4 regions of the Peribacillus sp. FSL K6-5616 genome follow, and region 1 is predicted to be linked to each of the others. Evidence: riboswitches for the same ligand, from Rfam matches in the RefSeq annotation. Region 1 holds a riboswitch; each other region holds the start of a gene.
The links. Region 1 has a riboswitch for cobalamin ahead of MHB45_RS02975 (ribonucleoside-diphosphate reductase subunit alpha). Riboswitches for the same ligand answer to the same signal wherever they lie in the genome.
Positions count from the first base shown of each region.

Region 2: another riboswitch for cobalamin. It lies ahead of MHB45_RS17910 (FecCD family ABC transporter permease); the one in region 1 lies ahead of MHB45_RS02975 (ribonucleoside-diphosphate reductase subunit alpha).
Region 3: another riboswitch for cobalamin. It lies ahead of MHB45_RS24015 (ABC transporter substrate-binding protein); the one in region 1 lies ahead of MHB45_RS02975 (ribonucleoside-diphosphate reductase subunit alpha).
Region 4: another riboswitch for cobalamin. It lies ahead of MHB45_RS08425 ((2Fe-2S) ferredoxin domain-containing protein); the one in region 1 lies ahead of MHB45_RS02975 (ribonucleoside-diphosphate reductase subunit alpha).

Region 1 is NZ_JBBOYT010000001.1:618,436-625,906, forward strand. It holds gene MHB45_RS02965 (flavodoxin domain-containing protein) at 1-239, opposite strand, end outside; gene MHB45_RS02970 (ribonucleotide-diphosphate reductase subunit beta) at 211-1,263, opposite strand; gene MHB45_RS02975 (ribonucleoside-diphosphate reductase subunit alpha) at 1,309-3,606, opposite strand; cobalamin riboswitch at 3,745-3,925, opposite strand; gene MHB45_RS02980 (manganese-dependent inorganic pyrophosphatase) at 4,218-5,147, shown strand; gene MHB45_RS02985 (hypothetical protein) at 5,247-5,393, opposite strand; gene MHB45_RS02990 (SulP family inorganic anion transporter) at 5,479-6,936, opposite strand.
Region 2 is NZ_JBBOYT010000001.1:3,720,233-3,727,703, reverse strand. It holds gene MHB45_RS17925 (hypothetical protein) at 1-741, shown strand, start outside; gene MHB45_RS17920 (L-cystine transporter) at 843-2,231, opposite strand; gene MHB45_RS17915 (GNAT family N-acetyltransferase) at 2,528-3,037, shown strand; cobalamin riboswitch at 3,146-3,333, shown strand; gene MHB45_RS17910 (FecCD family ABC transporter permease) at 3,524-4,597, shown strand; gene MHB45_RS17905 (heme ABC transporter ATP-binding protein) at 4,594-5,361, shown strand; gene MHB45_RS17900 (ABC transporter substrate-binding protein) at 5,388-6,377, shown strand; gene MHB45_RS17895 (VOC family protein) at 6,552-7,010, shown strand; gene MHB45_RS17890 (ATP-binding protein) at 7,108-7,471, shown strand, end outside.
Region 3 is NZ_JBBOYT010000001.1:4,941,362-4,948,832, forward strand. It holds gene MHB45_RS24005 (heme ABC transporter ATP-binding protein) at 1-131, opposite strand, end outside; gene MHB45_RS24010 (FecCD family ABC transporter permease) at 137-1,192, opposite strand; gene MHB45_RS24015 (ABC transporter substrate-binding protein) at 1,155-2,126, opposite strand; cobalamin riboswitch at 2,299-2,473, opposite strand; gene MHB45_RS24020 (polysaccharide deacetylase family protein) at 2,560-3,408, opposite strand; tRNA gene MHB45_RS24025 (tRNA-Arg) at 3,639-3,712, shown strand; gene MHB45_RS24030 (DUF4145 domain-containing protein) at 3,911-4,585, shown strand; gene MHB45_RS24035 (hypothetical protein) at 4,746-5,168, opposite strand; gene MHB45_RS24040 (helix-turn-helix domain-containing protein) at 5,384-5,611, opposite strand; gene MHB45_RS24045 (hypothetical protein) at 5,710-5,883, shown strand; partial or broken gene MHB45_RS24050 (YvrJ family protein) at 6,234-6,350, opposite strand; gene MHB45_RS24055 (hypothetical protein) at 6,672-6,836, shown strand; gene MHB45_RS24060 (DNA topoisomerase III) at 6,891-7,471, opposite strand, start outside.
Region 4 is NZ_JBBOYT010000001.1:1,769,218-1,776,688, forward strand. It holds gene MHB45_RS08400 (energy-coupling factor ABC transporter ATP-binding protein) at 1-364, opposite strand, end outside; gene cbiQ (cobalt ECF transporter T component CbiQ) at 383-1,159, opposite strand; gene MHB45_RS08410 (energy-coupling factor ABC transporter substrate-binding protein) at 1,146-1,457, opposite strand; gene MHB45_RS08415 (energy-coupling factor ABC transporter permease) at 1,459-2,202, opposite strand; gene MHB45_RS08420 (hypothetical protein) at 2,266-2,394, opposite strand; cobalamin riboswitch at 2,378-2,573, opposite strand; cobalamin riboswitch at 2,775-2,964, shown strand; gene MHB45_RS08425 ((2Fe-2S) ferredoxin domain-containing protein) at 3,116-3,484, shown strand; gene cobJ (precorrin-3B C(17)-methyltransferase) at 3,499-5,136, shown strand; gene MHB45_RS08435 (sirohydrochlorin chelatase) at 5,155-6,087, shown strand; gene cobK (precorrin-6A reductase) at 6,084-6,854, shown strand; gene MHB45_RS08445 (precorrin-8X methylmutase) at 6,867-7,471, shown strand, end outside.

The DNA of each region.
Region 1 (7,471 bases):
TGTTCCAGTTCTTTATAAAAGGCAGCTGATTTAGCGGGAAGCTCCCCATTGCCCCATGTATAGGTGCCGACGATCAATGCATCGTAATCCGGCAATGTACGTAAATCGAATTCATTCATTCGATATAGGAAAGCCTCAGGTAAAAGGGCAGCGAGGGCTTCGGCAAGCGCTTTTGTATTGCCGCCGGCAGAATGATAGACAATGGCGATTTTACAGCTCATCGAACCCATTGCTGGCATTTACTTGACTGTAAGTCCTTGACTTCTGTTCGAAGAAATCGGTTTTGGTAAGGCCGATGGATTCATCATCGAACGTTTTGATCCATGGCATCGGGTTCTCGCCATACTCTTTATACAAATTTTCAAGGCCTAGCATCCGTAATCGTTTGTTGGCGATATATTCAATGTACTCATTGAATTCTTCCAAATCGAGATCGGCTTTCGTTTGGATATCTTCGAGCATATATTCAGACCATTCCTTTTCGAGTTCGACTGCCTTTTCAATCGTTGTATAGATGAACTTCGTGTTTTCTTCATTATTTAACTCAGGATATTCATACATCAAGATTTGAACGAGCATGCCAATGAAATCGAAATGGACCATTTCATCGCGATGAATATAGGATATCATCGTAGCGGAACCGGTCATTAGATTTTGGCGTCCTAAATTATAATAAAAGGCGAAAGCCAGATAGAAATAGATCCCTTCAAGGTTCGTTGAATGGATCAGTGCCTCGAATAAATGCTGAGGGCTGGGATCGTCCACGAACGTTTGATAAGCATCAACGATCGGTTGGTTACGCTTAATCACTTCAGGATGTTCTTTAATGCGGTCGAAAAGCTGTTTTTGCTTGCCTACCGGAATCAAGGAAGCAAGGATATAGGAATAAGACTCATTATGGATCGATTCCTGCTGGGCCATGTTGGCCAGGATAGCTTTTGCCGCCGGATCTTTGATGTACCGAAGGATCTCTACTAAAGTGGGCGTTTGAAGACTGTCCATTCCAGCAATCATCGTAAGGATATCGAGAAAAGCGTCCTGGATATCTTCATCCAATTCGCCCCATTGCTTTTTATCCTGAATCATGTTCACGCTCGAAGGCTTCCAAAAGTTATTGATGAGCTGTGTATAGGTATCATAGAATTTTTCATACTGAATATCGTTCCAAAGGAGGAAGCCTGAAGCTTCTCCTTTGAAAACACCGGTTGCCTTGGTTGGATGCGTCGGTTCAAGCATCCGAATTTTTTTTATATGATTGTTCATTCGTGAAAACTCCTTTAAGAATAGATTACTGGGCCATGATTGACGTTAACTTGAACAGCCTTCGCAGGCATTGTCATATTCGGAAGACGTCGAACGAACATAATACGTTGATTTCAACCCGCTTTCCCATGCTGTTAAATGGATATCCAACAGGACCTTCGCTTTGATTGTATTGTGTACATACAGATTAAAGCTGATTGCTTGGTCAATATGGCGTTGGCGGGCTGCATTTTGCCTGATGCTTTCCAGTTGATCCAAATTGAAGCGCGTCTTTTTATAATATTCATACGTATTTGGCGTCAAGCCTGGTGCGGTCACCTTGAATTTGAAGTTTTTCTTTTCTTCGTAAAATTCAATTTCATACAAAGGATCGATTCCATCCGTGGAATTACCGATTTTGGCTGTCGATGAATTGGGGGCAATCGCCATTAAGTAGCCATTACGGGTCCCGTGCTCCTGCACGTCTGCTTTTAAATCCAGCCATTTTTGATCTGTATAGTCACGCAGTTCGAAATAGTCCCCTGTATGCCAATCAGAACCTTCAAAATATGGGTAAGATCCTTTTTCCTTGGCCAATTCGTTGGATGCCTTGATAGTTAAGTAAGCGATCTTTTCGTATAAAGCATCTGCATAGTGAACAGCCTCATCGGATTCCCAATAAATATTCTGTGTGGCAAGTAAATGATGCCATCCAAACGTTCCTAAACCAATTGCCCGGTACCGTTTGTTCGAGATGGATGCTTGTTTGACAGGAAGATTATTCACATCAATGACATTGTCCAGCATACGGATCTGAATGGGAATCAATCTTTCCAGAACATCGCTGCCCACCGCTCGTGGCAAGTTAATGGATGAAAGGTTGCAGACAACGAAATCGCCGCTTTTACGGACCACAACAACATCTCCATCTTCTGTTTCATATTCATCCGTGATCGTCGAAGGGCTTAGGTTTTGGGCAATCTCCGTGCAAAGGTTAGAACAATAAATCATACCTTTATGTTTATTCGGATTCTTCCGATTCACTTCATCGCGGTAGAACATATACGGTACGCCTTCTTCTAATTGAGAAATCATGATGCTTTTCATGATGTCCATCGCATTGATTTTTTCAAAGCTATAGTTTGGAAGCGTGCCATTTTCTGCGGCCTCGACAGCAAGTGCATAATGATTCCTGAAGCTTCCTTCGCCTTTCTTTTCGTCATAAAGATCTTCAAGTGAAAATCCTAGGGTTTGCTTAACGGTATGCGGATCGAAAAGATACCATTCTTTTCTGTCGCGTACAGCCTCCATGAATAAATCCGGTATGCATACACCTGTAAAAATATCATGTGCTTTTAATCTGTCATCCCCGTTTTGAGTCTTCAAATCGAGGAAGCTCATGATATCTTTATGCCAGGCATCCAAGTAAATCGCGATGGCACCTTTACGCTGACCCAATTGATCGACACTTACAGCTGTCTGGTTGAATAGTCGAATCCAGGGCGTAGTGCCGGAACTGTTTCCAGAGAAACCGCGGATATCGGAACCAAGCGAGCGAACCTTACCGACGTAAAGACCGACACCGCCGCCGAATTTAGATACTTTTGCCGCATCGTAGTTTGATAGGTAAATTCCGTCAATGGAATCTTCAATTGCGTCGATAAAGCAGGAGCTTAACTGTCCATGTGTTTTACCTGCATTGGAGAGTGTAGGAGTCGCAACGGTCATATAAAGGTTGGACATTGCCCAGTATGCTTCTTTTATCAGTTGCAGGCGGTGCTCCGTTTTTTCCATTCGCATGATTTCCATCGCGATGATCATGAAACGTTCTTGCGGCAGTTCGAAGACCTTGTCCTTTTTTGGGCGGGCCAGATAGCGGTCATTCAATAAGTAGATGCCTATGTAAGAGAATAATTTATCTTTTTCCGGGTCGATCACCGATCCCAATTCCTCAATTTCCGCTTTTGTATATGAAGATAGCAGTTCTGGTTTATATATGGGATAACGCTGACCTTCCGATATCTGGGAGAGTTCTGTGATCAGCTCATAGAATGGGCCATAACTCTTGCCTTCATAACCTCGATTGGCTTGTGCATCCCTATACATTGTATTCAACAGTTCTGCTGCAGCAACGAAAGTCCAATCCGGAGCATCGATATCCACGCCTTCAAGAGCGAGCTGAATCAGTTTTTTTGATGCCTGTTCTTCGGTTGAGTCACTTTTGCGATCAATCCATTTTGTAAAACGCCTTTTGAACTTTTCCATATCGAGACGGCCTTCGAATTCCTTCGATAACGTCTCAAGCTGGATGGATTTCGCTTCTGTGTCATTTTCACTTATGGTAGAGTTATATGTTTGAGTCATTAATAATCCTCCTTGTTAACTTCCGCTAAAATAAAAAAACCGCCCAAAGAATTGAGCGGATCAAACGATAGAATAAAAGAGCCATGAAAAAATAGCCGTTATACTATCGTTTCATCATCTCAATCCCCGAAGAATAAGAAACGTGAAAAATTCAAGGCAGGTCTCCTGACTCATGATCATCCTACTTTGAGTCCTTCCCGTATAGAGAGCTATACAGTGGTTTTCTCATTTCGTCACATTTACAGTTGCGGGGACAGTTCCGGGTTTACACCGGATTCCCTTTTCAGCCATCACTGGCACCTTGGATTATAAAAATTCTATATATAGTTATTGGAATTGTTTATGTAATCAACATCTAGTATTTCTGCTTATATTATCGTAAGCCATATACGATGATAATTCAACTAATATATTTGAAAAAAACCAACCCTTATCTATTGACAAAGTGATGGTAGAGGGTAGGGGAATGAAAGATTTTATGGGGGAATGGATAAATCAAGCGCTGATTTTACGGGATTTTGTGTTAAAATAAAGTGTCTAGTAAAGGTGGCTCTCCCTTATTGCGGTGAGGGGATTCGCGGAAAAATATTTATGAAAAAGGGGATAAAATCTTGGAAAAAGTATTAGTTTTTGGACATAAAAACCCGGATACAGACACAATCTGTTCAGCAATCGCTTATGCAGATCTGAAAAAGCAGTTAGGTATCAACGCTGAACCAGTTCGTCTGGGTGAAGTGAATGGTGAAACTCAATATGCATTGGACCAATTCAAATTCGATGCTCCCCGTCTTGTGGAAAAAGTTTCAGGGGAAGCTGATGGCGTAATCCTGGTCGATCATAACGAACGCCAGCAAAGTGCTGAAGATATTGACCAAGTCCGTGTGTTGGAAGTTATCGACCATCACCGTATCGCTAACTTTGAAACAAGCGATCCATTATATTACCGTGCGGAACCAGTTGGCTGTACGGCAACCATCTTAAATAAAATTTATAAAGAAAATGGCATTGAAGTCCCTAAAGCAATCGCAGGTCTTATGCTATCTGCCATCATTTCCGATTCTTTATTGTTCAAATCCCCGACTTGCACGGAGCAAGACGTTGCGGCAGCAATGGAACTGGCTGCCATTGCAGGAGTCGACGCTGAAAAATATGGCTTGGAAATGTTGAAAGCGGGAGCTGACTTAAGCGACAAAACGATTGCCCAGCTCATCACTCTTGATGCAAAGGAATTCTCCATGGGAATGGCTAAAGTGGAAATAGCACAGGTCAATGCTGTTGATCCGAACGAAGTGCTTGCTAAGCAAGCTGAATTGGAAGCAGCGATTGAAGCGGTCATCGCAGTGAAGGAATTGGACTTGTTCCTATTCGTCGTAACGGATATCCTGACTAATGATTCCGTTGCCTTGGCCCTTGGTAAAGCGGCATATGCAGTTGAAAAGGCATATGACGTTTCATTAAACAATAACATCGCCGTCTTGGAAGGCGTTGTATCGCGTAAAAAACAAATCGTGCCGGTCTTAACCGACGTATTCAGCAAATAATACAGGAAAAGGGTTGCTCATTAAAAACATGGGCACCCTTTTTCTGTACATTCAAAAAAAGACTCAACCATCCCATTAAGGGTGTTTGAGTCTTTTTTCTTAATTTAAAGATTCCTTTTCTTTTTCATAGGCGATGACAATCAATTCTTTATTGGCTTCCTCGCCAAGTTTGCTTTCAAAGCTTTTAAGTTCATTCAATAAATCCGGTGACAGATTTGCTGCCGTATAATCCTGTTCTGGTGTCATGCTTTTCGCTCCTTTCAAAAGGAAATGATTCATGTTATCTATTTTGTCGGTTTGAAAAGTTTCTATTCAGCAGAATTTTACTTCTTTAAGATATTTTACTTTCTGAGGTGGCGAGTTTTTCAAGCAATGTCGAACTTTCTTCATCGAGTCCTTGGACTTGGACAGGTATTCCCAAGAGCTGATATTTAAGAATAACCGTATCGACAGCACCGACTGCTGAAGCATCCCAGATCTTGGAATGAGAGAAGTCGATGACGATTGCATCGGCTTTTTCCTTGAAGTCGAACTTTGAAACAAAGTCCTGGACAGAAGCGAAAAATATTTGTCCGCTGATACGATAAGTGATTTTCTTAGCCTGGATGTCTGCCGTTTTCTCTACTGCCACTTTAGAAATTTTAGCCGAGAAGAAAATCATGCTCAAAAGCACTCCGGCAAATACCCCTTTTGATAAGTCATGTGTATAAAGGACAATGAGGACCGTCACGATCATCACGGCTGCATCCGACTTAGGAGCTCTAGTGAGCCTCTTTAGGGAAGACCAGTCAAATGTCCCGATTGAAACCATGATCATGACTGCGACAAGTGCAGCCATCGGTATTTTGATAAGGACATCATTCAATACCACGATTAATACCATAAGGAATGCGCCCGCTACAAATGTCGAGAGCCGGCCCCTTCCACCAGATTTAATGTTGATACCGGATTGGCCGATCATCGCACATCCTGCCATGCCGCCAAAACATCCGGCGATGATATTCGCAATCCCCTGGCCTTTGGCTTCCTTATTCTTATTACTGTCCGTGTCAGTCATCTCATCGACAATTTGAGCCGTCAATAACGATTCAAGCAGTCCAACAAACGCAAGGGCAATGGAATAAGGGAAAATGACCGCCAAAGTTTCGAAGGTCAAAGGGATGTCTGGAAGCATGAACATTGGAAGCGCTTCGGTCAATTGCCCCATATCCCCAACCGTCCGCACCGTAGCCCCCGTGGTAACTGCAACTATCGTCATGAATATGATGGCGACAAGTGGTGAAGGTATGACTTTCGTGATCAGCGGAAAAAGATAAATGATAGCTAATGAAACGGCTGTCATGACATACATGATCCATGTTTCGCCCACGAAATGGGTGAGCTGTGCCGTGAAAATCAAGATGGCTAAAGAATTCACAAAACCAGTCATGACCGGCTTCGGAATGAACTTCATTAATTTCCCGATTTTTAAAACCCCTAGTAAAATTTGCAGCAAACCAGTCAATATTGTTGCAGCAAGTAAATAGTTCAAGCCATGATCTTTAACAAGGTCGACCATGACGAGTGCCATTGCGCCAGTGGCAGCCGATATCATTCCCGGCCTTCCGCCGACAAAGGAGATGACGATGGCAATGCAGAATGAGGCATATAGACCAACCATTGGGTCAACGCCAGCAATGATCGAAAAGGCAATCGCCTCCGGAATCAATGCCAAGGCAACGACAATTCCCGATAGAACATCACCTCTAACGTTGCCGAACCATTCCTTTTTGTATGCAGATGTATTCAAAGAAACACTCCTTCTTTCTTTTATATGTGTGTTCATTTCTTTTTTAACGCACTAAATTATAGCATGAGTCCTTTATTCTATCTATATGGATAATATAAACGACAAATCGAGGGCTATTCATCTTATCGTACGAAGGAAAAATGCTTTAGGAGAGAAGAATTGGTGCAAAAGGTGATTGAGCTATCAAGTGAGGGAAGTCAATTATATGGAGGTGGGCGAATGCATACAGGTCATGCTTGAATAAAGTCATTCGAATTGGCTTGGCCATTTTTGACGTAAGGGGCTCCTATAGGCTTTTGTAAAATTCCCGCTAAGGGAGAGTGGAGTAAAACGGTAGAGATCTATTTCATAATTAAAATCAAAATAACATGGATTTCCGTTTCCTACTAGCTTTACGCCACCGATTGGAATCGATTCATGATCTTCTAGAAATGGGTTTTAGAACTATCGAAACGCGATACAATCAAATGATTACTTCATGATTTATATCTTATCGAGCCCTATAGGGTGACCGTACCTTTACCATTCATATAAT
Region 2 (7,471 bases), 3.1 Mb from region 1:
TTCATTGCCATAAGGGAAAAAAGAGCAGCCAAGATTGAAGAGTACCTGACATATGAAAATTTGATTGAAACCATCGAGGGACCTGCGTGGTATGTCGAATTGAAGGCTTACTCGGAAAAAAGCCCGCTTGATTACGATTCGGTTTTAAAAAAGTATGCACAACAACTAACAAACAAATATGAATCTACTTCTCGGATTAGAAGAAGTTGTTATAGTTCCGGTTTATTTATGTGTTTGTTACTGGAGGAGCTTTCACCAGGCTGGATGGAAAGTTTTTTTGATAGAGAAGAAACATTATATGACCTATTAAAACAGCAGTGCGGTGACTATATGGAGCATTCAATGGCTGATGTGAAAATAAGTCCTGAAACAGAGGAAGTCATTAGCTTTGCTATGGAAAAGAGAATGAAAGCATTTGAAGAGTTTAATGAACAAGCAGGCATTCATTTATATATTGAAGGGAAAATAACTGCTGATTCTTATGACCCGATGAATATGATCCCATTAGAAGATAGACTGTTACATAAGAGCTTTATAAAAGTAAGGATGAACAATGAGGATTTTCTTATTCAACAACCGGTTATTGCCCATGTTGATCATGGAATTCAAAATATAAATAAATTACATCTGATAATGGAGAATGAACCCTCTGAAACCAATGATTCGCTAACCATTGATGGCATTGGAGAAATAAAGGGAAGATATAAGAAACAAGAAAATGTCTGGCATGTACTTATTTAAAATGAATTTTATCTTAACTGGGTTTCAAGCATCAATCCCTTATTACTCCTATGTAAAAAAAGCATCGAACCTCCAATGGCAGGAAGTCCGATGCTTTTTTTTTACATTTCAGCTTCAATTTTCAAAGATGATTCTTCGCTGAACTGTTCTTTATCCAGGTCGCCCGTTATTTTACTAGTCAGAATACCGGAAGTCATGCTTCCGCTGACATTCACGGCCGTTCTTCCCATATCGATCAATGGCTCGACGGAAATCAACAGGCCGGCCAAAGCGATTGGCAGGTTCATTGCAGATAATACAAGGATGGCAGCGAATGTTGCTCCTCCGCCTACACCTGCAACCCCGAAAGAACTAATGGCCACGATGGCAATCAACATGGCGATAAAGGAAGGATCTAGCGGGTTGATCCCAACCGTTGGAGCGATCATGACCGCTAACATGGCCGGATAGATTCCGGCACAGCCGTTTTGACCGATCGACAAGCCGAAGGATCCGGCAAAGTTGGCAATACCTTCGGACACCCCTAGTTGTTTCTGTGTTTGGATGTTCAATGGCAGAGCGCCAGCACTTGTTCTTGAAGTGAAGGCAAACGATAATACTGGGAAAGCTTTTCTCAAATATACGATTGGATTCAATCCTGCAAGCATCAGCAATAGCAAATGGATGAGGAACATGACAATCAGGGCGACATAAGAGGCACCTACGAATTTCCCTAATTTCAGGATGGCATCCAAATCACTCGTAGCTACCGTCTTCGTCATGATCGCCAAGATCCCGTAAGGTGTTAAACGCAGGATCAATGTTACTACGCGCATGATGATGCTGTGCAATGTATCTACTATTTTAGCAAAAAATTCAGCGTGTTCAGGCTGTTTCCTTTTGACTCCTAAATAGGCAATCCCAAGAAATGCAGCAAAAATTACAACGGAAATGGTTGATGTCGGACGTGCACCCGTTAAATCAAGGAACGGATTGGACGGAATCAATTCAAGAATTTGCTGCGGCATCGTTTTATCCTGAATCGTACCGTATGTTTCCGATATTTGATCCCCGCGGCTTAGCTCCGCTTCCCCTTGCTCAATTTGAACGGCTTCCAAATTGAAAACAGTTGCCGATGTGATCCCGACAGCTGCTGCAATCGCAGTCGTTCCAAGCAGGATTCCGATGATCAGGACACTGATCTTTCCAATATTGCTAGTCAGTTTCAATCTTGTGAATGCGGATAAGATTGAAATGAAGACAAGCGGCATGACGATCATTTGCAGGAACTTGACATAGCCGGAACCTACAATGTTAAACCAATCGACCGATTTAACGATCGCCTCTGACTGAGGTTCATAGAAATACTGCAAAAGAAGTCCGAATACAATTCCTAAACCAAGTCCAGTAAAGACCCTTTTTGTAAAGGAAATATGCTTCTTATTCATGTAAAATAAAACGCCTAAAAGAACGAGCATTATGGCAAGATTTAAAAACACATAACCAATCATATATATTCCTCCTAATTCCGATTAACCAAATGAGAATAATAAATATCTGAAGCCTATGATACATCATCCGTTGATTTTTTACCAGAAGAAAATAATTTATTTTTGACTTTTCAAGTAATTCATGTATTTATCTTTATTCAGGAACTGGATTTGAGGGAACAATAAAGGGATGCTGGATCAAGCTAGGGTATAAATCTTCATCTATCTATTTATCAGGAAGGATAAGCCCTTTGTTTTCTTGAATGATAGATTAGGCCGCATAGGCTTAGCGTTTTTTTTGAAAGGGTGGAAGAATGATGGATATATACATTGACAGGCTTAATGAACGGGATGCACAAGCGTTATTTGCATATGAATGCAATAATAGAAGGTTTTTCGAACAAACGGTCCCAGGACGGGGTGATGATTATTATAGCTTTGGAACGTTTGGAATCAGGCATAAGGAATTATTAAAAGAACAAGAAGAGGCCATCTCCTCTTTTTATTTGATTAAGGATGGTTCAGGCATAATCGTCGGCAGGATTAATCTTGTGGATATCGACCCCGTCAATGGTACGGCTCATGTCGGTTATAGAATCGGTGAAGCGTTTACGCAAAAAGGGATTGCGAATGAAGCTTTAAAGCTATTGGTGAAGCTGGCGCCGGATTTGAATGTGACGCAAATACAGGCCAAAACGACAAGTGACAATATCGCCTCCCAAAAGGTTTTGGTGAAAAACGGTTTTGAACGGATTTCGATTAATGAGGAAATTAGTGCGGATTCGGGTCAAAAGCTAACATTCTTCCATTATAGTAGGAACCTTTAAATCCATTTTCTTCTATATAATAGAACGCACTCCATTTTTTTTATTGTGAAAAGAGGGGGAGTATACTATACTAACGTTGTATTTAATGTTTGGAAAATTTTGCGAAGTTCATATATTTGCCGCTGGGTGCCTTTGTGTGAACAAAGGGTAACAGGGAATCGGGTGCAAATCCCGAGTGGTCGCGCCACTGTAACCAAGGAGTTTTCTTTCAGGATGTCACTTGACCGTCAGTCAGGGAAGACGAAAGGAAATGTTGATCTGGAAGCCAGGAGACCTACCTAGTAGGCATCACCGATTTTTCCTTCGCTGAGAGGAGAGGTGTTCGAGAGTAAGAAAAGGCGGACTTAGGTCCTTCCTTATTTTTTTGCCTATACTCGTAACTCCATTCTTTGTTAAAAGGATTGGAGTTTTTTTGTGTTTTTTTTGAAGGAGGAATCATCATTGGAAGAGTCATTGGTTAGAAGCTCATTGAAAGAGAATGAGGATATGCTTGACCATTTTGAGAGAAATGCCAAGCGCAGGTTTCGTTTCCTGCTATTTTTCTTGCTTTGCATCCTTTTATTATCGATTACATTCGCTGTTACCCTTGGGCCAGTTAAGATGTCAGCAATGACGGTTTGGAAGATCGCCTTAGGGCATCTGCCTTTTATCGGTGATTCCCTGGAAGGGAATGGGAGTATCGCACAAGAGCGGATCATTTGGGATATCCGTCTGCCCCGTGTATTGCTCGGTGCGGTGGTAGGTGCGGGGTTATCCGTAGTGGGTGTCGTCATCCAGGCCTTGGTGCGCAATTCACTCGCAGATCCGTATATCCTGGGCATTTCATCTGGTTCTTCCGTTGCGGCAACCCTTGTCATTCTCTTTGGGGCGCTGCCTATATTCGGTCAATATGCGTTGTCATTCGGTGCCTTCCTGGGGGCCATGGCTGCGATGCTTTCCGTTTATTTATTGGCTCAAGTGGGAGGGAGAATCCAAACGACAAGGCTGTTATTGGCGGGTGTAGCCATTTCGATGATCATGTCTGCCGTCACTAATTTCATTGTCACACTCGCACCAAAAGATTCCGGCATCCGTGAAGCGATGTTTTGGATGATGGGCAGCTTAGCGGGTGCAAAATGGGAATACATACCGATTCCAGCGGTTGTAGTGCTTGGGGTTTCCTTGTTCCTTATCGTCCAATCCCGCTCCCTCAATATCTTATTGATGGGCGAAGAGGTCGCCGCGACGCTCGGGGTCAATATGGAAGCCTTCCGTAAAGTTCTGATTATCATGACTTCCCTTGTTACGGGGACTGTTGTTGCTGTAAGCGGCTCGATTGGGTTCATCGGTCTGGTCGTACCGCATTTGGCCCGGCTATTGGTCGGGACAGACCATAAACGTGTTCTATCATGCAGCATATTGATTGGCATGATTCTCGTCATTTGGTCAGATGTATGTGCCCGGCTGGTCCTGGCACCTCAAGAACTTCCGATTGGCGTTGTCACCGCACTTTGCGGAGGGCCATTCTTCATTTGGCTTTTGCGGCGAAGTTCATATTCATTTGGAGGTGGGGGAAAGTGAAATTAGCCATTGAAGAAGTGTCCTATTCAATTCTGGACACACCTATCATTGAGGATATATCCCTGCATATAAAAACTGGCCAGTTCGTTGGGCTGATCGGCCCGAATGGGAGCGGGAAATCCACTTTATTAAAAAATGCTTCCCGGATATTGGAGCCGCATACGGGATCTGTTCACCTCGACGGCCGAGACCTTTACCGGCTTACACAGAAACAAACAGCCCGGGAAATGGCGGTTGTCAGCCAGGAAACATCCCTGACCTTTGACTTTAGTGTACAAGAGATGGTTTGGATGGGACGCCACCCCCATAAGCGGTTATTTCAGGGAGATACGGAGAAAGATAGACGAATCGTCAATCATGCATTAGCTCGCGTCGAAATGAATGGATTTGAAGAAAGGAGTTTCATGAGCTTGTCGGGTGGGGAGAAACAACGTGTCCTTATAGCGCGTGCCCTTGCCCAGGAGGCGAACATCATCATCCTGGATGAACCAACGAATCATTTGGACATCAGGCATCAGCTCCAATTGCTGGACCTTGTAAAAAAGCTGGACGTTACTGTCTTGACTGCCCTGCATGATATAAATTTGGCAGCCATGTATTGTGATTATATATATGTCATCCAAAATGGCCAAGTGATCACATCCGGAACACCAGAAGCTGTCTTGACGACAACAATGATAAGGAACGTGTTCGGCGTGGAAACGGAAATCGGCATACACCCGGTCACGGAAAAGACGCATATCACCTTTTTAGCACATATATAAAAAACAATGGATTCGAGGGGAAATATATGACTGGTTACCGAAAGATTTTGTTAAGCATCAGTTTATTGGCAATGATGATATTGGCCGCTTGCAATAACTCCGAGGAAGCTTCAAAGGACGGAGGCAAACCGAGTGAAAAAGGTGGAAAAGAAACGGTGGTCATCACGAATCTGGATCATGAATCCACCTATGCAGAGGCCCCGAAACGTGCGGTTTCGCTAAATCAGCATGCGACGGAAATCATGCTTGCATTGGGGTTGCAGGATTCAATGGCAGGTACGGCTTATTTGGATGACGAAATTTTGCCAAAGTATAAAGAGGCCTATGAAACGGTGCCTGTGCTTTCCAAGGAATACCCATCAAAAGAAGTTTTCTTTGAAGCAGAGCCGGATTTTGCATATGCAGGCTGGAAAAGCGCCTTTACGGAACAAACATTAGGAACCGTCCAAGAGCTGAAAGAAGCCGGAATCAATACATATATCCATGAGTCTTCCAATACGTCAACACCGACTATGGAAGATGTGTATAAAGATATTGAGAATATTGGCCGCATCTTTCAAGTGGAAGAAAAAGCAGCGGAAGTCATCGGAGAGATGCAACAGGATATAAAAGAAACCACAGCAAAAATCGAAACGGCAGGCAAACCCAAAAACGTTTTCGTATATGACAGCGGTGAAGAAGTACCGAGAACGGCAGCGAAAAATAATTACATGACAGGGATCATTTCCATGGCTGGCGGCCAGAACATTTTTGGCGATACGGAAGGGGGATGGCCTGAGGTCAGCTGGGAAGAAGTCGTCGATCGGAATCCGGATGTCATTGCCATCATTGATTACGGCGACATCCCCATAAAGCAAAAAGAAACATTCTTATTAAATAAAAGTGAACTGGCGGATGTACCGGCCATTCGAAATAAAGCAATCATCGTGCTTCCTCTTTCAGCGGGCGCGGAAGGGATTCGTGCACCCATAGCCTTACGGAATGTAGCGGAAGGACTATATCCCGATAAGTTTTAAAAACCGACCAGGCGGATGATGAACAAAAGACCCGAATAATCGACATGAATGAAACATGTCCTTGTTCGGGTCTTCCTATATCAATTAGAAGGATAATAGGATTGGTATCTTGAATAATTTGTATGGCAGATCATAATTCGTAAAAATAAGGTTATAGGAGAAGGAGAATCTAATATGATAGAAGGTTTATATGAAGCCCATTTACCAGTCAAGAACCTGGACATCTCTATGGATTTTTATAAGAAAATAGGCTTGAAACTAGCTTGGAGGGATGAAGATACTGCCTTCTTTTGGATCGAGGAAAACAAAAGCTGGGTCGGCTTATGGGAAGGGAAGGAATATCAAACTCCATACCACCCTTCACTAAGGCATATCGCCTTTCGGGTAACTTATGATAATATGAAAAATGTATTAACTTGGCTCAAATCCTTGCAAATTGAAGTCGTCCCCTTTGGAAAAAGGACAACGATTGAACCATTTGTGCGTCCGAACCAAGGAAACGCTTCCGTCTATTTCAATGATCCCGATGGCAATAGTCTCGAACTTATGTGTTCGATAAAAGTCCCTGATGCATATAAGCATATGACCGAAAAACTTTCGCTTGAAGAATGGGAAGAACTATTAACCAGGTGAACTTTGTAAAGGGAAATTTCCCCCGCCCAGTCTCAATCATTAATTTTCTATATAAGTATGAGCAATCAATATGGAAAGGCCTAGGGTATAAATGTAGATGTTTAAAATTAGAGTGAACTTATTAACTCAAATGACATTGCTTATCATATTCGTTGTTTTCATCAGTACCTTACTTGTGAGCATTCTATTCTCTACACTGCTGGAAGACATCGTCGAAAACCATATGGGTAAGCAAGCAATGACGGTTGCCAAATTAGCGGCTCAAAATCCAACGATCATCCAGGGATTTAACGATGAACAGCCCTCAAAGGTGATTCAACCCGCATCAGAACTGATTCGTCAAACAACAGGGGCCGATTATGTAACCATTGCGAATCATAAAGGACTGCGATACTCTCATCCCAATCCAGAATATATCGGAAAGCCCACGGCTACTAGTAATGATGCAGTACTCAATGAAC
Region 3 (7,471 bases), 4.3 Mb from region 1:
AAAAGCGTCGTTTTCCCGCTGCCATTAGGACCAAGAATCCCGAATAATTCCCCCTTATGTACATCAAAAGAGACAGAGTCCAAAACAGCTTTGTTGTGATATCCACCTGTTAACCCTTTTACTTCAAGCATCCGTTTTACCCTTCTCTCCGTCTCTTTAATAAAATCAGCGCAAATGCAGGTGCCCCGATAAGTGAGGTGATCACCCCGATCGGCAGTTCCGATGGGGCAATGATCGTTCGTGCTACAAAATCGGCCAATATCAAGAATCCGCCTCCTATCAACAATGACAACGGAAGCAAATGTTTATGGTCAGGTCCCCAAATCTTTCGGACAAAATGAGGAATGACCAATCCTACAAAACCAATCGCCCCTGAAACGGCAACGGCTGCCCCTGTCAATGTCGAACCGGCTATCAAGATCCACATTTTCCGCCGCTTGACATTCACACCTAAGTGTTTTGCCCGGTCTTCCCCGAAAGTCATCGCATTCAATTCACTTGTATTCATGATCAAGGTCAACGAACCAATGATAAAAAACGGCAAAATGATTACGATATAATTCCATCCGCGCATTGAGACGCTTCCCATCAGCCAGCCGATGATTTGTCTTAATTCATCACCCGTCAGCGCAATCATCAATGAAATGAAGGCACTTAAAAACGAGCTGAAAATGATTCCCGTTAAAATGATCGTTTCCACTTTCATCGATCGATCCATTTTTTTTGCAAAAGTCAGTACGCAGAGCATCGTGAGCACTGAACATAAGATACTCAATGCCGGAAGGGTATATAAACCGATGAATGGCAGTGATATATTCAAGAATATTGTCAAAACGGCTCCGACCGATGCTCCTGATGAAATACCTAATGTGTAAGGATCAGCGAGCGGGTTCCGGAGCAGTCCCTGAAAAGCCGCACCCGCAATCGCAAGTGATGCCCCAACCAAACCAGCGAGCAGCACCCGCGGCAAGCGGATGTTCATCACGATATTCGTTAGCATCAAATCCGGATCGGCAGAAATCGGCAAGTGTAAAATCTCCTTGCCGATTATTTGTATAAGTACGGGAATCGGTACTGGCACCGAACCAAAGGAAATGCCTATCGTCATTGCGAATAACAAAATGAACAACGCAATCAAATAAGCAAACGCCCATTTAGTTGTTAAATTGATTCGGATAGACTGATTTGGCAAGTTCCTCTACTCCCTCTATCAAGCGTGGACCGGAACGGGTCACCAAGTCAGAATGGACATCAAAGACTTGGCCATTCTTAACAGCATTTACGTCTTGCCATCCTTTTCGGCCCTTCACTTCACTTACTGCATCTTTCGTATAATAACCATACGTTGTAATGATGACATCAGGATTTGCAGCAATCATCGACTCTTCATCAATCTTTGCCCAACCGTCCAAGTCGGCAGCAGCATTATCCGCTGAAATAATAGTAAGCATCTCATTCATGAAAGTATTTTTTCCCGGTGTGTATATTTCCGGTGAAGGCGAAACTTCCACTAAAACGGTCTTCCTATCCTCTTCCTTTACGGATTTGGCTTTTTCCTCGATATCCTTTAGCTTCGTTTTCATACCCGCAACGATTTCGTTTGCCTTGTCATGTTCACCCGTTGCCTGTCCAATCATTTCAATAGAATCATAGACTTGGTCAAAGCTTTGTGCATCATTGACTACGAGGACATCTATTCCAGCATCCTTAAGCTGCTGTAAACCCTCATTCGAATTATGGGCACTTGATGCATGCGCAAGAACAAGGTCAGGCTTCATCGAGACAATCAGCTCCGTGTTCATTTCCATTCCGCCAACTTTTTGAATTTCTTTCGTTTCCTCCGGGTAATTATCATTGTCGGAAACACCAACGACCTTTTTACCCAAACCAAGTGCAAAGACCACTTCCGTATTACTTGGTATCAACGAAACTATTTTCTTCGGTTGTTTTTCTATCGTTACTTTTTCCCCACTTGCATCTTTAATCGTAATCGGGAAAGCTTCGTGTTGAGCATGATTCGTTTGCTCCTTTTCTTTTCCTTCATCAGCAGCACCACCGCAGCCAACCATCATGCCTGCAGTCAGTAACATTAACAGTATCAGACCAAAAATCTTCTTCATTTTCATTCCCCACAATCTTTTTATTTAATTTCTTCATACCTAACAGAGAAAACCAATCCTGGAAGATGCCCCCAAAACAAAAAGCATCTCCCGTTAAACGGAAGATGCTTGCATGGCAACAATATCAATACGGACTCTATCTTAGGGTCTGCCACACACCTTCCCATCCGCGTAGGTTACAGGTGTACGAATTCTGGCAGGTCTCCTGGCTCATGGTCATCGTCAACGGCACCTTCCCATATCTCATACAGTGGTACACAGCCGTCAGCTCCCATATACAGTGGCGGGACCGCGTTGGCATTTCACCAACTTCCCTTTTAAGTCATTAAGACACCAAATCGTTCATATGTATATAATTTTCACTGCCTTCATTATACACCATGTAAGAATCGATTATTATATGATTTTTCTGAACAAGTGCGAAATGACCCTTCCGCCTTCAATGCTTTGAAGCATGTTCAATCAGCGACGCAAACCCATTGATCGATAACCCCGGTGAAATCCGAACTCTATGCAGAGCATGCATCCCTTGGTCGCTTGAAGCTCCCCCAGGTTCGGTAGTGACTGCCATTTTGTATCCAGCTTCTTCTGACAGCTTGAGACTCTCTTCGTTATACCGGCCAACCGGATAGGAAAGCACTGTCGTGTCCTGGTCGAGGATACGGTCGAACAGCACCTTCGACTGAACCATTTCCGCTTCTTGCTGCTCTGCCGTCATGCGGGTCAGCTCCAAATGGTTGATGGTATGGCTTTCGATTGAAATCCCATCCCTGCTCATCTCCAACATTTGATTTTCAGTCAGGTGATGACCTTTATCTATGGACTTCCCGATCATGAAGACAGTTGCTTTCATATCATTTTCTTTTAATATCGGGAAAGCCTCCGTGTAGTTATCTGTATAGCCATCATCAAAAGTAAGCCAGACGCACTTCTCACTTGGCATCCGATTCTCGGTTAAAACGAGGAATGCTTCTTCAGGGGATAATGTATAGTAACCATTCTCCCGAAGCCAAGCCATTTGTGATCGAAATTCCTCCCTTGGAACCCGAAGGCCATTACCTTGGGAAATGCTGTGACACATCAATATCGGAAGCTGGACCGGGGACTCGGCCGTTATCCAGTCTCCCGTATCGATTTGTCCCTCCGGATCCTGCCCGGTCCCATTCTCAGCCGCTTCGGCCACTTCAATGTCATCTTCCGCAATCGGTGCAGCCGTCTTTTTGCCTATCCCCTCTAAAACCCCTTGTGTGCTTCCAGGTAAAATCAAAATCCCCAGCAATGCCGCCATCCTTTAAAACTCTATATTTTTCCCCTATCATTCTCCTGATTTTTTTATAGTATAATAGTACCAGAAAACCAATGAACAATAAAGTATTCCATTTGATGAAAAAAGAGGAAAAACGCGAGCTTAGCGATGCGCTAAACATTTATGAGGATTTTTTTTCATAAGTATGTGCTATTAGCTTGAAAAGTTTGCCTATAAGAAATATAATAAATAAGTCGTCGACTTTAATATATGTCCCAGTAGCTCAGCAGGATAGAGCGACAGCCTCCTAAGCTGTAGGTCGTAGGTTCGATTCCTATCTGGGACGCTAATACAGACAGTAAAAACCCCTTATATATTAAGGGGTTTTCTGTTTTATATGATTTCAAATGTTTTATATAACAGTTTATTTTGCCGAAAATGAGTATTTCATTAATTAAAGCGCCCGGTCATGGGTGCTTTAATTTTAAAGGAATTTCTCTCCCTTTGTCGAATTTCTAATTTATCGACATAAAGGGAGAACTAAATGACAAATACTAATTACTCACCCAAACCGTTTCTTTGTCTTCATTGTGGAAACGAAACCATTATGCAAATTGTTGCAAAACACAATGACCAAGAATTTGAATACACTTTCCACCCAGAATATAATGAGGAAGTTCCTTGGGCAGTATATGATACCTCGTATACATTATATAAATGTCCTGTGTGTTCAAAGGTTACTCTTAAATCTATAGAATCATTTGATGGGATAAAGGACCATAAAGGACGGGTTATTGAAACAGAGAATATTCTCTACCCAATACAAACAGGAGACTTGAAGTACGTTCCTGAAAGGATAAAGGGTGCATTTGAATCAGCGCTTAAAACTAAAAATGTAGATAGAGTAATGTGTGCCATTGGGCTAAGGAGAACTTTAGAAATGCTTTGCTATGATCAGAAAGCTGAGGGGAAAACATTATATAAAAAGTTAGTTGATTTATCAGACAAGGCAATAATTCCTAAAGTTTTGGATAAAGTATCACATTTAATTAGAGACTTGGGAAATGCAGCTGCTCATGAAGAGAATGTAGAATTCGATATCCACATAATTAATGATTTAATCCGATTCACAAGAATTATTTTGGATTATGTTTATGTAATACCGAAAGAATTAATAAGAATTCAGGAACAATTTGATTTGAATAAAAAAGAGGCTTAAACTCCTTGAACATATAAAAAAGGCATCCATTCATTGGGTGTCTTTTATTTTGAAGGACATCAACTTCTTTTGAGCTGTATAATCTAATAATTCACAAAAAAGCACTAACCTTTGAGGAGAGAGCTTTTTTGTGTTTGTAATCGACAATGACATCGTGATGTTATCTATACCAGTATCCTGAATAAACAGTACCGCTTACTGTTGAATAAGACGAACTAGTATAAAACGTTACCTTAATTCTAGTTTTCGCATTCTTTTCAGCTACGCCTGTGAACGTTCTACTTGAAGGGCTTCCAAAATCTATGTAACCTGTCCTTGTTCCGATTGTTGTATAACTTCCATTAACAGATCTTTGTAGATCCATTTTCCAATAGGTTTTACTAATAGATTGATAGCCAGATAACGTTATTGTTCCTACAACATCGGATCCGGAATCTTTTCCACATACTTTGAAAGTTCTTTGAAATTCACTTCCAGTTGAAATATCAGAACAACCTGATGCTGCTGATGCACTTGGTGTAAATGTAAATAGTCCAGTAATCCCTATTATTGAGATTAACATGACAATATACATTTTTTTCATGTTTTTTTCAATTTTAACACTCCTTGAATATTTTTCTAAACCCGAACATAGTAACACATGTTAGACATGTAATATATAAAAAATAGGTCATTTTCACTATAAATAAATTATATAAGTGACTTCGATCAAAGTCTTACCTAAACTCACAAACCTATGTTATTAATTTGATTGGTGTACTACAAACTGAGTGCTTTCTATTTGAAGAGTATTATTATTTACATATTCCAAAAGTCATCGTAGTCGACGTGTTCCCCAGTAAGTTTTCTCAATGTTTTAATCAGCTTCCCTGCATTCTTCATTGATGGTTGAAAAGCATCTCCCTGGCAAATCCGACTAATTGTTGCTTTATTAACTTTGCTCTCTTCTACAAGTTCTTGTTGTGAAATTTCATGTTGATCTATATACCTTCCGAATTTACTCTTCGGCTTCCCTAATTTAAACATGTTCGGCACCCTCCTAGATTTTATTTAGTCACCAGAATGTCCAAAATAGGACAGTGGGTTAAACATAAATTGTGATAGTCTGTATTAGGAGGGATATTATGACAAAAAATGTGTATGTTTTAAAAATGGTTTTGGTTTTTGTGTTTCCCGTATTTACCTTTATTTATTTAAACGACAGATTTGGTATGATCCCTGCTGCTCTAGGGGGATTGATTTTACTTATTGCCTTAAGTACCCTTTTATTTTTTAGAAAAGAAAAGAAAGTGAAATGAAAAAACGGTAGTCATTAAAAACTACCGTTTTTTCTTTTGATATATGTCCCCTTCTCCATCTTTTTATTATTGGCGTATGAATTATTCATGCGTTTTTTTGGGTTGTAATTCCCATGATTTATTACCCTTTATATATGAAGCAGGGATTCGCATGAATAATATGGTTGCCTTATATTCAGTAAATAAAAAGGCGGGCTTTAAAGAAGATATATATCTACCTAATATTATTCAAATTGGAGCTGATCAAAAGTGGGATCAAAATATTACGGGAAAAAATGTAGTTGTATCAGTGCTTGACACCGGGGTAGATGAGTTACATCTAAGTGGCAATGTAATCGGGGGCCTTCATTTTACAAATGACTATCAAGGACTAATTTTTCTATTTTCTTTTCAAACCGTAGGAATAGATAAATGGTAATCGCTATAGGAAATCCGAAGTTTCCAAGTTAAGATACCCAAATGGGTATTTATGCAGAACCACAAGGCTTTAAGTAACCAATGGTTCATCAAGCCATATAAATATCAAAAAAATACTGATTTCTGGATATAATCATGTTTTTTTATAATATATGTTTTAACCTGTCCAATCCGGGTATACAAATACTGTAAGACATTCTCACCAAAGGAGATGATAGTGCATGATGAGTACAATCAGAAGCCAATGGAACAAAGAGAATGACGCAGCGGTGTTTAGTCCCGGTGATCAGCGTTAGAGTCAATTGAAGAGTTGGATGATAATCAAACATGGGAATTACTAGTCTTCTCATCCAAAGGAGGAGGATACGATCATGAGTATTTACAGCCTATGGAATCCAGAGAATGATGAAGCAATTTTCAGTCCGGGTGATCAGAAGCCATTCAGTACGCTCAAACGAGTAGATTCGGATAAACACACACACACTGACAAAACACTTGAATATGAATTACATGGCACCGTACTGAATGAAATTTAGTCGAAGCAGGAATATACCGAAAAAGGATGGAGCGATTGCTCCATCCTTTTTCTTTTATTTATCGAATTTCAGTTTCGCCAAGGCATCTGCCAATGCAGTATTGATCGGCTCTTCTTTATTTTGCTTTTTCATATAATTGGATACTTCATTTTTGGATACTTTTTGATTTTTATTTTGCCCTCTTCGTTTATTGTAAGAAGATAGTTTTTCGTGAAAACCGCATTTACAGGTGAATGTCTGTGCTTCTCCTTGACCGCGCATTTCCATCTTTTTATGACATTGGGGACATCTGGCATTTGTTACACGTGAAACACTTTTTTTATGCCCGCATTCACGATCTTGGCAGACTAGCATTTTTCCCTTTTTGCTATTCACTTCCAGCATCAGCTTGCCGCAATCAGGACATTTCGTTCCTGATACGTTATCATGCTTGAATTTTTGGTCACTATTTTTGATTTCATGGACGATATTTTTGGCGTAGGAGCGCATATCGCCGATGAAAGCCTGTTTTGGCAGCTTTCCTTTTGCTATCGCCGTTAACTTTTGCTCCCATTGAGCTGTCAAAGCTGGAGAACGCAAATCTTCAGGTGCCAATTGAAGAAGTTGTTTTCCTTTCGAGGTGACATGAAGGCCCT
Region 4 (7,471 bases), 1.2 Mb from region 1:
CTTTCTCCTGGACTGCAATTCTATCCCATCCTAAATTCATTGGTCCAAACGATATATCCTGTTGTACATTAGCGGAAAAGAGCTGAGAGTCGGGATCTTGAAAAACGATACCGACTTGCTTTCGTAATGATAATAATGCTTTCCGGTCATATTTCATTTTCTTGCCCTTAAATCTGATCTTTCCTTCAGTAGGTTGTAATAGACCATTTAAATGGAGAAATAAAGTCGATTTGCCAGCACCATTATTGCCTAATAATGCAATTTTTTTACCTTGTTGGATCGTTAGCGAAAGTCCTTTTAAAGCGAAGGTTCCATCTGCGAATTGATGGGTGAGGCCTTCTATATGAAAAATATGCTCGTCCATTGTTGGGTTGCCTCCAATTTACAAATATCCATTAATAAGGATTAAGCTTCCTAGTATGACAATCGCGATCAGCCAATTGCGTGAGGAATAGGTGTAAGTATCCTCGATATAGGAAAGGTTCTCCTGATAGCCTCTTGCGTTCATGGCCATCGTCAACTGTCCAGAGCGCTGCAATACTCCTAAAAATAATGATGAAATTAGTAATCCGAGAGATCGAATGCCTTTCCTAAACGAACCATACCCCAGCCGTGAAGCTTGTGATTGGTGAATGGCCAATGCCGTATCTAAAAAAATAAAGATGAATCGATAGGTCAATTCTATTAAATCGACCAATAACGAAGGCACTTTAAGTTTTCTCAGCACGGATAGGATGACGGTAATGGGTGTAGTTAAGGTAAGGAAATATAAACAGCTGATGCTGCAGAATACGACAGTGACCAAATTGGCCACCGTACCAAAGCTGTCATCGCTGATGAATATTTGCCAATTCCCGATCTTCCAGGACCACCATATATTCGAAATCGAAGTGGATTTACCAGTGAAAGAAAAAAGGATGGTAATGGTTCCCGATAGTATAAAAAATCCTGGTAATAGAAGTAATTTAAGATAATAAGAAAGCGGGATTTTTGCCGCAAAAATGATTAAAGCGCTCATCACCGTAAAAGTGATGAGCGAAACGGCCATATCCCTTACCGTTAACGAAAAAAGCAAAAGGGAGAGTGCAAAAACCATCTTTTCCAACGGATGTACATCCTTTAGCCCATTGAAATAGGCATATTTATCAATGAGTAACATGCTTCGATTTTTTGGGAATTTCTTGTTTGGTTTGCTTATTCCTTTGTCTCATCACGCCAATGAAGTATCCAATGAAACCGGCTCCGATTGCAGCTTGCAGCGCAAATAATAAGCTTTCGGTTTCTGCACCTGGCGGCTCCCAAATACTGTTGAACCATGGCTTGTATTCCGGATGGATCTTAGTGATGGCTTCCTCAGCTTCGCCATCGGCACCGCCAAATTCCGTTCCTTGTTGGGTGATCAACGGTATGGTAGCAAGAATGACGACCAGGAAAAGCAGCAGTAAACTTTTTTTCATATTAACGGGCCTCCTTAGATAAAACTCGCAGCAATTTCAATTCGCCTAGATTGTATTTTTTCAAGAAATTCATCACGACGACTGTCAATAACCCCTCACTGATCGCTAAGGGAATTTGGGTCAGGGCAAAAATCCCTGCAAATTTACTGAAAGAGGCCATGAATCCTCCAACCTCGGAAGGGAAAGCAAGGGCAAGTTGAACGGAAGTTACTACATAGGTGCCCAAATCCCCAAAAGCAGCTGCCAAGAATACGGCAAGTGAAAAAGACCACCCCAATTTAGTTGCGCCCTTGAAGACAAAGTAAGCAATGAACGGTCCGCAAACGGCCATGGAGAATGCATTGGCCCCTAATGTCGTCAATCCTCCGTGTGCCAGTAAAACAGCTTGAAATAACAGAACGATGGAGCCGACGACACTCATGGCCAATGGTCCGAATAGTATGGAACCTAAACCAACTCCGGTAGGGTGCGAAGAACTTCCCGTAACGGAAGGAATCTTTAGGGCCGATAATATAAATACAAATGCGCCCGATAGGCCTAGTATCATTTTTGTTTCTGGGTTTTCCCTTACTTTGGACCTAATGGACCGGTACCCCAAGATTAAAAATGGAAGCGACACGGCCCACCAGAATATAGCCCATTCTATGGGTAAAAAGCCCTCCATGATATGCATGGCCAATGCCCGTTTCGGGACAAAAAGCAGTAAAATGACAAAATAAATAATTTTCCAATTGGTTCTTTTCATTCTTTCTCCTTTCAACACTTTTAATTGTTCTGATCAATCTTGAGAAGAAAAGCGGCGCCCAAACTAAAAAGCACTTCTCTCAAAGGAAAGAAGTGCGTAATGAACAGGAATTTTGCAGCATGAACCAACCTTGGGCCATTCTGCCTGATCCGCACGCCCATCCTCGTAGGCTGAAACAGTTTCACGCTTCATGGCAGGTCTCCTGGCTTTGGTTCATCATCCCATTACATCCTTCCCATCTCATTTGACAGTGGATTAAAGTTAAAGTAATGGAACTTCCCTTTACAGTGGCGGGACCGCTCCGGATTTTCACCGGCTTCCCTTTTAAGCTGAATTCCGAGAAATTCAACACCATGAAACTTATGTAATTATTTAGAAAATTCTCGTATAGTGTACCATAAAGAAATAATTCCAGCTACACTATCTTTTTTTTTTGGTCGAAGTTTGTTGCGAGGAAAGGATTGTAACTGGTTTTACACGTTTAAACTTTTCTAAACAGTCGGAATAAACTATTGAATTTTGACAAAGTTGTTATATGATAGATTAAGTTAGTTGGAAATGTATAATAAAACCAAATATTTCATTTTAAAAGTGCCCTTGTGTGAATAAGCAAGGGATAATAGGGAAATCGGTGAAAATCCGATGCAGCCCCCGCTACTGTAAACGCTGATGAAATTGTCGATAGCCACTGGCATGATGCCGGGAAGGGACAAAGTAAAATGAAGCGTAAGCCAGGAAACCTGCTTTTAAAATTGCATGATACTTTTCGGAGGGAAAGGTAGAAGGACTATGACGATTTTGGGAGGGTTTGGCAAGCTTGCCTTTGGCTCCTCATTCATATAGTTTTTTTAAACCTTGACTCTTATGTTAAGGTTTTTTATTTTGCCTTTTCCCTGAACTCAGGAGGAAGAAAATGACTACTTGGAACTTGACGGGTACAAATACGCATCTGTTGATTTGTAATGGGAGCAGCTGCATGAAAAAGGGCGGGGAAGAAGTAACCCAAGCGATTCGCGATGAAATTGCTTCAAAAGGACTGGATCTGAAAATCCATACAACGAGGACACGCTGTAACGGGAGATGTAAGGATGCCTGCGTAGTGATTGCCTATCCCCAAGGAAACTGGTATCGAGTGGAAACGCCTGATTTCGGTCGGCAGATCGTCAGTAATATCGATGATGGTGAGTTTGTTCCACAGATGATCTATCAATACAAAGACGGGGAAATGACCCCTAATCCAGATTTTCCTGCTCATACGGGTATTTCAAAGAACAAAGCGTAAAAGGAGATGTCTTAATGAGTACAAACGGTAAATTATTCGTCGTGGGCTTTGGGCCCGGGAATTTTGAACACATTACCAAACGTGCCGTCGAAGCCCTTCAAGAAAGTGACTACATCATTGGTTATAAAACTTATGTTGAACTCATTCAGGGACTGCTAACAGATCAAACGATCATTAGTACGGGGATGACCGAAGAGGTATCACGTGCACAGGAAGCAGTGAAACAAGCGGAGCTGGGAAAGAAAGTGGCGGTGATTTCCAGTGGGGATGCCGGAGTTTACGGGATGGCAGGGTTGGTTTATGAAGTATTGATTGAAAAAGGCTGGAAAGAAGAAACTGGAGTGGGCATAGAAGTCATTCCTGGCATCTCAGCAATCAACTCATGTGCGTCTTTACTTGGGGCGCCCGTCATGCACGATTCGTGTACGATCAGCCTCAGTGATCATTTAACTCCTTGGGAACTGATCGCTAAAAGGGTTGAAGCAGCTGCAATGGCAGACTTTGTCATTGCACTGTATAATCCGCGCAGCGGCAGGCGGACCCGGCAAATTGTTGAAACACAGAAAATTCTCCTTCGCTACCGCTCGCCGGATACACCTGTCGGGTTGGTGAAAAGTGCTTATCGCGATAGGCAGGATATTGTCATTACCAATTTGAAGGATATGTTGAATCACGATATTGGAATGTTGACCACCGTCATTATCGGTAATTCATCCACCTTTTTATATGACGACAAAATCATCACACCGAGAGGCTATCAAAGAAAATATACGTTAAATTCGGAAAAGCAAACTTTGAAGCCGCATCAGCGACTGCAAAAAGAAGCGGAACCGTGGGCATTAGATCAAGAAGCCTTACCCGAGTCCGCTGGAGGAGTTGGCTTACTTACAAAAGCACCTGAAAAGAAGCAAGCTTCCTTTGAAATGGCAATGGAAGCTCTGTCCAGAGTCAAGGGTCAAGCCGTTCAGCAATCCATTAAGCCGGTTGTTCAGCAAAAAATGGAGTCGGTGTTCGAACTTGCCGTTAGTCCAGGTGTGGCGAATAAACAATTCACTCCCAAACAAATGATGACACTTGCGGAAGTTGTCGGGGAAAAGGGAACGATGGAATACACGCCAAATCATAAAATCGTCTTAAAGATTCCGACAACGGATCCGGAAGTCATTACGGGGAAATTGCAATCAGCAAACTTTCTTTTGTCGCCGATTGGAGATGTACTGACATTAAAAGCCTGTGATTTCTGTGATGGTGAAAAAGCGGAATCCATTCCTTATGCGGACGAAATACACCGGGTGCTTGGCGGAATGAGCATGCCCAAGGAACTGAACATCGGCTTTAATGGGTGTGGGATGGCTTGTTATAGTGCTGTGATGGATGATATCGGGATTGTCTTCCGAAAAGGGAAGTTCGACTTATTTCTTGGAGCTAAACCGGTTGGAAGAACAGCCCATCCGGGTCAGCCGGTAGCGGAAGGCATTGAACCGGAACAACTTGTAGAACTGATCACGGACATTGTCGGCGAGTATAAGCAAAATGCCCATCCAAATGAGCGGCTTTTTAAATACTTCAAACGTTCGAAAAAGATACAGAATTTTTCTTATCAGGACATCGCTCCCAAAATAAACATAGAGCCTGCGCCTTGTGAAGACTAGTCAAGAGGGGGAAAGTAAATGAAAGCAGTTTTGTTCGTAGGACACGGAAGCCGGTTGGCTTCGGGAAATGAAGAAGTCCGTCATTTTATTGAAAATATGATTCCGTCAATGGACGGGCGTTTCCTAGTGGAAACGTGCTTCTTGGAATTTGCGGCACCGAATATATCCAAAGGAATTGATAATTGTGTAGAACGAGGGGCTACTGAAGTTATCGTCATACCGATCATTTTGTTGCATGCAGGACATTCGAAATTACATATCCCAGCTGAAATAGAGGATGGGAAAACCAAGTATCCAGAAGTGAAATTCACATATGGCCAAACGATCGGGGTCCACCATGATGTATTGACGATCCTGACAGACCGTCTTGAGGAAGCGGGATTCGATACGACCTCTGAACATTCAGAGACAGCGATATTGTTAATTGGCCGAGGCGGCAGTGATGCTGATGCAAATAGTGATATATTTAAAATTTCACGATTATTATGGGAAAAATTAAACGTTAAATGGGTCGAAACAGCCTTCATGGGTGTAACGGACCCTCACGTTGATGAAGGTATTGAACGATGCATCCGCTTAGGGGCAAAAAAAATAGTGATGCTGCCATATTTCCTCTTCACTGGGGTGTTGATGGAAAGAATGGAGGATATGCTGAAAGGCTATCAAGAGCAATATCATGATCGAGAATTCATATTGGCAAAGTATTTTGGATATCATCCAACCTTACAGAACATTCTGCAAGAACGAGTAATTGAAGCCAGTGAAGGCAAATCAAGCGGGGCGCGTGATTTGGAAAACTATCGTAAACATGTCGAGGAACATGGACATGCTCACCATCATCACCATCACGATCACGACCACGACCATGATCACCATCACGACCATGAACACCATCACGACCATGATCATCACCACGATCATGATGGGCAAGCGGTGGGGACATCAAAATGATTTTGTTCTTGGCGGGTACAAGTGATGCAAGGGAATTAGCGATTGAGATGCAGCAGGTTGGGTTCAAGGTTTTGGCAACTGTTGTAACCGAATCGGCGGCCAAGAGTTTGCAGGATGCAGGGATATCCACCCGGATTGGCCGATTATCTGCAGAAGATATGACATCTTTAATCTCTGCAAAAGGTTTTCAGGCTGTAGTCGATGCAAGTCACCCATTTGCCGAAGAAGCATCCAAAAACGCCCTTATTGGAGCAAAGGCAGCAAATGTTCCTTATATTCGTTATGAGCGTGAAAGTCAACGGTTTCAGAATGATAAATTGATAGTTGTCCGTGGCTATGAGGAAGCTGCCAAGCTTGCCGCAGAAAAACGGGGAGTCATCATGCTCACGACCGGAAGTAAAACCCTAGCCGTGTTTGCAAAAGAATTGGTGGGGCTCGAGAATACCAGAGTCATAGCGAGAATGCTGCCACGAATGGACAATATGGAAAAATGTGCGCAGTTGGGCATTGAACAAAAAAATATCGTTGCGATTCAAGGGCCATTTTCCAAAGAATTAAATAAAGCTCTATATGAACAGTATGGGGTCACATTGATGATAACGAAAGAAAGTGGCAAGGTCGGTGCGGTTGATGAGAAATTGGAAGCCGCGTTGGAATGTGGAATAGACACGATCATGATATCACGACCGGATGTTGACTATCAAAATGTTCATTCCAGTTTTGATCATGTCATTGCCGAGTTGAATAAACAGCTAATTGAAAAATAGGAGGAATGCAAGATGGATTTTAAAACGGATTTTAAACCACTAACGGTAGACCCTGACAAAATATATGATTATAGCTTTTCAATCATTGCTGAAGAAATGGGCAATCATGATTTTTCTGAAGATGAATGGAAGATCGTCCGCAGGGTCATTCATGCTTCAGCGGATTTTGAATTGGGAAGAAGTGTCATCATCCATCCAAATGCCATTCAAGCTGGTGTGGAAGCCATTCGCAAAGGAAGGCATGTCATTGCTGATGTGCAAATGATCGAGAGCGGTACAGGCAAAAAAAGATTTCAAAAACACGGCGGGGACGTTCATTGCTATATTTCAGATCCGGATGTGATGGTCGAAGCAAAACGTTTGAATACAACAAGGGCAATCATTTCGATGCAAAAAGCCGTAAAGGAAAATGAAGGGGGCATTTATGCCATTGGCAATGCACCTACCGCTTTACTTGAGCTCATTCGCCTTATTAAAGAAGGGATTGCAAAACCGGACTTAATCATTGGAATGCCTGTTGGGTTTGTTTCTGCAGCAGAATCGAAAGAGGAACTCGCTAAGATCACAGAAGTTCCATTCATTACGAATATTGGCCGAAAAGGTGGAAGTACTGTCAC